Regions from separate parts of the Colwellia sp. BRX10-1 genome, predicted to be linked through region 2. Evidence: predicted binding sites of a transcription regulator. Region 2 holds the regulator's gene; the other holds the start of a gene.
The links. The regulator LexA, encoded in region 2, represses DNA repair genes until DNA is damaged. The targets are predictions, from matches to a motif close to TACTGTATNNNNATACAGTA.

Region 1 (3,696 bases), on a different contig from region 2:
TATTCTTGGGCTTTATATGATCCGCCAGTTACTGATTAAAGGCGCCATTGAAGAAGGTACATTGCAAGATTATTACACAACCTTCTTAGCGGGAATATTCCGTTCAGTGCGCTTTGGCGCAACATCTGCTCACGGTAAAGCCAACATGGTACGGTTTAATTACTTTGCTGAGCAAGGGGCGTTTACCCGTAACTCGCAAGGGTTATACTCTGTCAACATTGATAAGATGACTGCCGCTATTGATTCGTTGTCTGAGCTTATTTTAACCTTACAAGGTAATGGTGATTATGAAGGTGTGGCTGCACTTGTTGCAAAAAGCGGTGTCATTAAAGCCGATTTAGCAGAAGACTTAGCGCGTATTGAAGCGGCTAATATTCCTGTTGATATTACCTTTAAGCAAGGTAAAAAAGTGTTAGGTTTATAATACTTTTAAATGAAGTGTCAAAAAGCCTATCAATACGATAGGCTTTTTTGTTAATAAAAAGCTCGAAATAATTTCGCCGTAATCAAGGTCTCCTAAAGTAGTTAGTCATATAAATAAAAGTAGGTTGTTTCATGAAAGCATTTTTATCAATTATTATAATATTCGTTAGCATATTGTCGTTCAACGTTAACGCCAATGACAATAAAGCCAACCAAGCCCCAGACTGGACACTAAAAACCCAAGCCGGTAAAAGCATTTCATTAGCAGACTATCAGGGCAAGCCGGTGATTTTACATTTTTGGGCAACATGGTGTCCCTATTGTAAAAAATTGCAGCCTAAATTAGTCGAGCTAACTGAAAAGTATAAAAATACCGGCATTGAGATTGTTGCGATTAGTTTTAGTGAAGATGAAGGAGCAAAACCACAAGACTCGATTACTCAACGAGGTTATCAATTTATTACCGGTGTTGAAGGTGAAAAAGTTGCTAAGTTATATGGCGTAAAAGGTACACCAACGACATTTTTTATCAATAGAAGTGGACAAGTTGTTTTCAAATCTACCAGCTCAAATATTAACGATCCAAAATTAGAATTGGCGGTTAAAGAAATCATTAAACCCGCATAAGCACAGTAATAAAAACTAAAATACCGGTACCGACATCATATCAAGTCAGTACCGGTTATAAACTAAAACAAAGCTGCTGTGTTTCTTTGTTATTATGCTCAGCAAAACCTAGCGTTAATCCTATTAAACGTATTCCCCTAGATTGACTACGCAACAGTGCTTTTAACAGTAATTGTTTAAAGGTGTTTTCATCACAGTGGCTGCTTTGCTGCTCAACTGTTGTTTGGGTAAAGTCATTAAACTTAAGTTTAATCCCTTGCTTACTAATAACCATATGTTGATGTTTTTCTAATCTCACTAAAAGCTTCTCATATAAAAGCTCAACGGCACTTTCACACTCTTTTTCACAAGACAAGTCTTGAGAAAAAGTGGTTTCTATCGCTAATGATTTTCTAACTCTGTCGGTTTCTAATTGGCGATGATCAATACCAAAACTTCGTTGATACAATGCAGGGGCAAACTTGCCGACAATAGGTGTTAATACGGCGACAGAACTTGCTCGTATATCTGCACATGACGAGAAGCCGTAGCCCAATAATTTTTGTGCTGTTTTTGGGCCAATACCCGGAATTTTTTTCAATGGTAAATTTTCAACGAAACCACTCACGTCTGCGGGCGTAACAACACATTGACCATTAGGTTTATTTTCATCACTGGCAATTTTAGCAATAAATTTATTAGGAGCAACACCTGCCGAGGCGGTTAGATTGAGTTCATTAAAAATATCACGACGTATTTGCTCCGCAATAAGCGTGGCACTGCCGTTAAACTCTTTGTTATGGGTAACATCAAGAAAGGCTTCATCAAGCGACAATGGTTCAATCAACTGAGTGTAACGTTGAAATATCGCCCTTATTTGTGCAGAAACTTCTTGGTAAACAGCCATTCTGCCTGAAACAATAACTAGCTCAGGGCAAAGTTGCATCGCCTTAATTGCTGGCATTGCCGAGCGAACACCAAATTTTCTTGCTTGGTAATTACACGTACACAAGACGCTTCGAGGCCCTGTACCGCCGACCGCAAGTGGCACATTACGTAAAGACTCATTGTCACGCATTTCAACAGCTGCATAGAAACAGTCCATATCTATATGTATTATTTTTCGGCTTTGAGTCATGTTTTAGTCATGTCTTAATTATAGTAATCATGTTTATCAAAAGTCCCTTATTTCGTTGTGAAAAAATAAAGCATATTTTCGCTATGGGCAACTCAACCTAAACTGTATACAAACACAGTATAAACTTTTAAGTTAATAGTTCAATACTGAAATAATAATTTGGCCACTGTTAATTTCATGCTAAATACGTTAATTTGTCGCTTTATTTTTTATCAATGACTAGCTGATATTACTTTTATGATTACGCGCCTTTTACAAACAACTTTTGCCCTATTACTACTTTTATCACCTGCACTAGTGAATGCTCACACCAATGAAGCTAATCAAGCAGAGCTAAAATTACTTGTAGATAATAACTACCAACTTAGTATCGATATTGATGTTTTGCATGTCATTAAAAGTCATCAAAAATCATCAGTAGATGAGGCAGATTTAATTAATCATCTAAAAAACCTCTCTTTAATTGAAATAAAGCAATTACTCTCAAAAATATTGCAAATAATAAATCAACAAAGCGCTTTTATTATTGATAAAGAAAGTGTGCTTGTTACCCCTTTTTCAGGGCTAACGGTATTTGAATTAAAAGCAAGACTTCGCGCTGACTCACCGACTAAAACCATTAAGCTATTGTCGCAGGGTCAATTGCCACAAAAAAGTAACAACGCAGCCTTGATATTTTCGCCCATCTTAGGGGATGTCTTATTAACAGTCAGCCGTTCAGAGAAATCTTTAGTGCTATCCGGCCAGAACAGCCATCACTTTTCTATTGATGATATCAAGGGTGGTGTACGTAAACTTTCAACAACCGAAATTAAGCTGCTTAATATTGTTGAGTATATCTATCAGGGCTTTGTACATATTCTGCCGCAAGGGCTTGATCATATTCTCTTTGTGCTCGCGCTATTTTTATTAGCCACTAAGACATCAACACTGCTCTGGCAGGTAAGTGCCTTTACTCTTGCCCATACCATTACGCTAGCTTTGGGTATATTTGGTATTATCAACCTACCCAGCAGCATTGTAGAGCCGCTTATTGCCTTATCAATTGCTTACGTGGCTATTGAGAATATTTTTTATCACAAACTAACAAAGTGGCGCTTACCCATTATCTTTGCTTTTGGTTTACTGCACGGTTTAGGGTTTGCAGCAGTACTTGTTGAACTGGGCTTACCCAAGAGTGAGTATGTCAGTAGCTTAATTTCATTTAATATTGGCGTTGAGTTGGGTCAAATAACGGTCGTTGCCTTAGCTTTATTAGCGACGCGCTGGTTTGCTAAAAAACCTCAATATAGACAATACGTGGTGATACCGTTAAGTGCGCTTATCGCCGTTATCGCTATTTATTGGTTTATCGAAAGAACCTTTTAATACGCAACACAGGACATATCATCGTTTAACATTGAGTAGTCAAATGAACAACGGCCTTAAACCTACTTTACCGAGATTTAAGGCCGTTGCCGTATAAACTAAATGATAATGACTCTATTAATTACTCAGGTTCATAATCCAAGTTAGCTGACAGCCAACGC
Region 2 (3,696 bases):
TGAATGAAAAAATTGCAGCACTTAAGTCAGACCTAGCGCTACTTAAAGAACAATTTAGTAAAAAAATTACTGATGCAGAAACTCGTTTAAAAAATATGATTGAACAAGAAAGCTTAGATACTTCGGTTGAACGTGGCTATAAAATTCAAGCTTCTTTTGAAGAGCCAGCAGATTCTTTAGCTAATGGTGAATGTGTAATTTTACTGCATGGGCTTGCACGTTCGGCTAACTCCATGAAAGCTATTGAAAAACGATTGTTAGCAGAAGGATATTTTGTGATAAATATCAACTACCCTTCTAGAGATTATTCGATAGAAGAGTTGGCTGAAAAAGTGATTTCTAAAGCGCTATTAATTTGTGAAAATCGCCAAGTTAACTTTGTTACCCATTCAATGGGCGGTATATTAGTTCGCCAATATTTAAGTATGCATAAAATACCTAATTTACATAAAGTCGTGATGCTAGGTCCACCAAACAAAGGCAGTGAAGTTGTTGATAAACTAAAAAATACACCTGGTTTTAGTTTCATCAATGGTGATGCGGGTATGCAATTAGGTACCGGCGAATTCAGTGTCCCTAGTAACCTTGGCAATGCTAATTTTGATTTGGGTGTTATTGCCGGTAATCAAAGTATTAATTGGATATTATCAACACTTATTCCTGATAAAGATGATGGTAAAGTTTCGGTTGCTAGTACCAAACTTGATGGTATGAATGATCACATTGAAATGGAAACGACCCATCCATTTATGATGAAAAACGAAAAAGTTATCGAACAAGTTATCCATTATTTAAAATCAGGGAGTTTTCAAAAATAATTCGGCTAGAAAACTTGCCTTTACTAACGACCTGTATATACTCACAGTAACAACTGTGTAAATTTACAGGCTCCCTATGCTAAATGAAATCAGCGAATTACGCCCTCTAACGAACCGACAACAACAAGTTTTTGATCTGATCAAAGACAAAATAAGCGATACGGGCATGCCACCAACGCGTGCTGAAATAGCCAAGTTTTTTGGCTTTAAATCAGCAAATGCAGCAGAGGAACATTTAAAAGCTTTGGCTAAAAAAGGCTATATAGAAATGTTGCCAGGTACTTCTCGCGGCATTCGTTTGACTGAGAAGTTAATGGAAGAAGCCGGTTTACCTTTAATCGGCAGAGTGGCTGCAGGTGAACCTATTTTAGCTGCAGAGCATGTTGAAGATCATTACAAAGTTGATGGTAATTTGTTCCACCCAGCTGCTGATTACTTATTGAGAGTTAATGGCGAAAGCATGAAAAATATCGGCATACTTGATGGTGACTTGTTAGCGGTTCATCAAACGACCGATGTACAGAATGGCCAAGTAATTGTTGCTCGTGTCGAAGAAAATGTTACGGTTAAACGTTATAAACGAGAAGGTAACATCGTTTACTTACATGCAGAAAATGATGACTTCTCTCCTATAAAAGTCGATTTGTCTGATCAAGAGTTTAATATTGAAGGGTTGGCTGTTGGCGTTATTCGCTCGGCAGACTGGATGTAGTTAAGTTAACCTATCCAATAAACTTGGTGGTAACTAAATCAATTTATCTAACAAATATAGTATTAATTACGTCAAACTGCTCCGCAAACTTTAGTGTATAAAATAGGCTAAAGTTTGCTTTTCTAACCTTTCGTATTCTTTTCATGCAAACCTTTCTCTTTACTAAGAATAATTTTCATTCTAAAGCCCATTCAAACAACTTTATCTTTCTCTGATTAAAAAACAACCAAGATCAATTTTTGCAATACGCGTATTTATACTCAGCTGTTTATTTTTAATACTACGGCTACAGCCCTTTGTTATTAGGCCTTTGCTTGTATTAGAGTTGATACTCTATTGTTTTTATTGGTTTTTATTTTAAAATAGCTCGATTTTTAAATTGACCCAGATCAACTTTTAAGTAATTCTAGTTTGGAATGTGTACAAATATAAATATAAGGCGATGTTGTCGACGCTAACTGGTTGATAACAAAATCGCTAAGAAAATAATAAAAATCCGTACTAAAGGATGTGTTTTGTCCTAGGTATCAAGTTTTAAACTTTTATAGGGTGAAGGAGATGTCGTGTGAAAAGACGTAACCTAGGTTGGCTGTTGTTGGGGAGTGTTCTTTCCAGTTCAGCTTGGGCAGATATGCAATTAAATCTGACCAAGGGTGTAACAGAAGTAAGTAGAGATGTTTACGATCTACATATGCTCGCAATGTATATATGTGTAGCAATTGGTGTGGTCGTTTTTGGTGCTATGTTTTGGTCAATGGTTTTCCATCGAAAATCCAAAGGGGCTAAATCAGCAGATTTTCATGAAAGTACAAAAGTAGAAATCCTCTGGACAGCAATTCCCATTGTCATTCTTATCGCTATGGCTGTACCAGCAACAAAAACACTGATTGAAATGGAAAATAACGACGATTCTGACGTTACCATTCAAGTTACCGCCTCTCAGTGGAAATGGCATTACAAATATTTTGATCAAGATATTGAGTTCTACTCCGTTTTATCGACGCCAAGATCACAGTATGAAACACAAGAAGGTAAACACCTTAATGTTGATGCTGGCGATAAAGTCAAAGGTGAAAATTACCTACTCGAAGTTGATAAACACCTTGTCATTCCAGTTAATAAAAAAGTACGATTTTTAATCACTTCTGACGACGTTATTCATGCTTGGTGGGTACCTGCTTTTGCTGTAAAGCAAGATGCTAACCCAGGATTTATTAATGAAGCATGGACAAAAGTTGACAAGCCTGGGATATACCGAGGTCAGTGTGCTGAGCTTTGTGGCAAAGACCATGGTTTTATGCCAATTGTTGTCGAAGTAAAGTCTGAAGCAGACTATGCAAAATGGCTTGATGAACAACACCAACTCAACGCTCAAGCCGCTGCTGCTGAGAAAGCATCTCTTAACGCTTCCGCATCAATGGATGAATTGATGACCTTGGGTGAAACTACCTATATTGCCCACTGTGCTGCCTGTCATCAAGTTTCTGGTGCTGGTCTACCTCCTGCATTTCCTGCACTTAAAGGAAGTCCAGTTGCTACGGGTAGTATTGCCGCGCATATTGATATTGTACTCAATGGTAAAGCGGGTACAGGTATGCAAGCTTATGGTAAGCAGTTAAGTATGAAGCAAATTGCTGCAGTTGTGACCTACGAGCGTAATGCTTGGGGTAACAATACCGGTGATGCCGTACAAGCCGCTGATGTTAAAGGTGCTGCTAAGGGATCAGGCAATGACACAGAAACACCGGTAGCAGTTGCTGAAATGGTTGCTGAAGAAGCCCCAGTAGAAGATCTAACTAAAGTGTACAGCGAAGATGAACTGATGGTTATGGGTGAGCAAGTTTACATGAAAGCTTGTGCTGCTTGTCATCAAGTTTCTGGTGCGGGTTTACCTCCGGCATTTCCAGCACTAAAAGGTAGTGCAATTGCACTGGGTGATATTGCTGTGCATATAGATATGGTTATTAATGGCAGTAAGAAAAACCCTGCTATGGCTGCTTTTGGTAGCCAGTTAACTAAAACCGAAATAGCGGCAGTTGTTACTTATGAGCGTAATGCTTGGGGCAATAACACCGGTGATTTAGTACAACCTGCAGCTGTTGATGCTGCTAGTGCGAAGTAGGAGGATATAAAATGACTACAGACGTTATAGAACAAGAATCGCAC

Region 1: a site for LexA is predicted at 2,268-2,287, ahead of dinB (DNA polymerase IV). Genes of this name have one in related genera too.

The regions. Positions count from the first base shown of each region.
Region 1 covers NZ_JACGWC010000026.1:21,291-24,986, reverse strand. The annotation lists gene H4J75_RS16515 (dipeptidyl-peptidase 3 family protein) at 1-424, shown strand, start outside; gene H4J75_RS16510 (peroxiredoxin) at 556-1,050, shown strand; gene dinB (DNA polymerase IV) at 1,106-2,167, opposite strand; gene H4J75_RS16500 (HupE/UreJ family protein) at 2,405-3,535, shown strand; gene metH (methionine synthase) at 3,657-3,696, opposite strand, start outside.
Region 2 covers NZ_JACGWC010000002.1:148,972-152,667, reverse strand. The annotation lists gene H4J75_RS03145 (alpha/beta fold hydrolase) at 1-818, shown strand, start outside; gene lexA (transcriptional repressor LexA) at 895-1,530, shown strand; gene coxB (cytochrome c oxidase subunit II) at 2,096-3,652, shown strand; gene ctaD (cytochrome c oxidase subunit I) at 3,664-3,696, shown strand, end outside.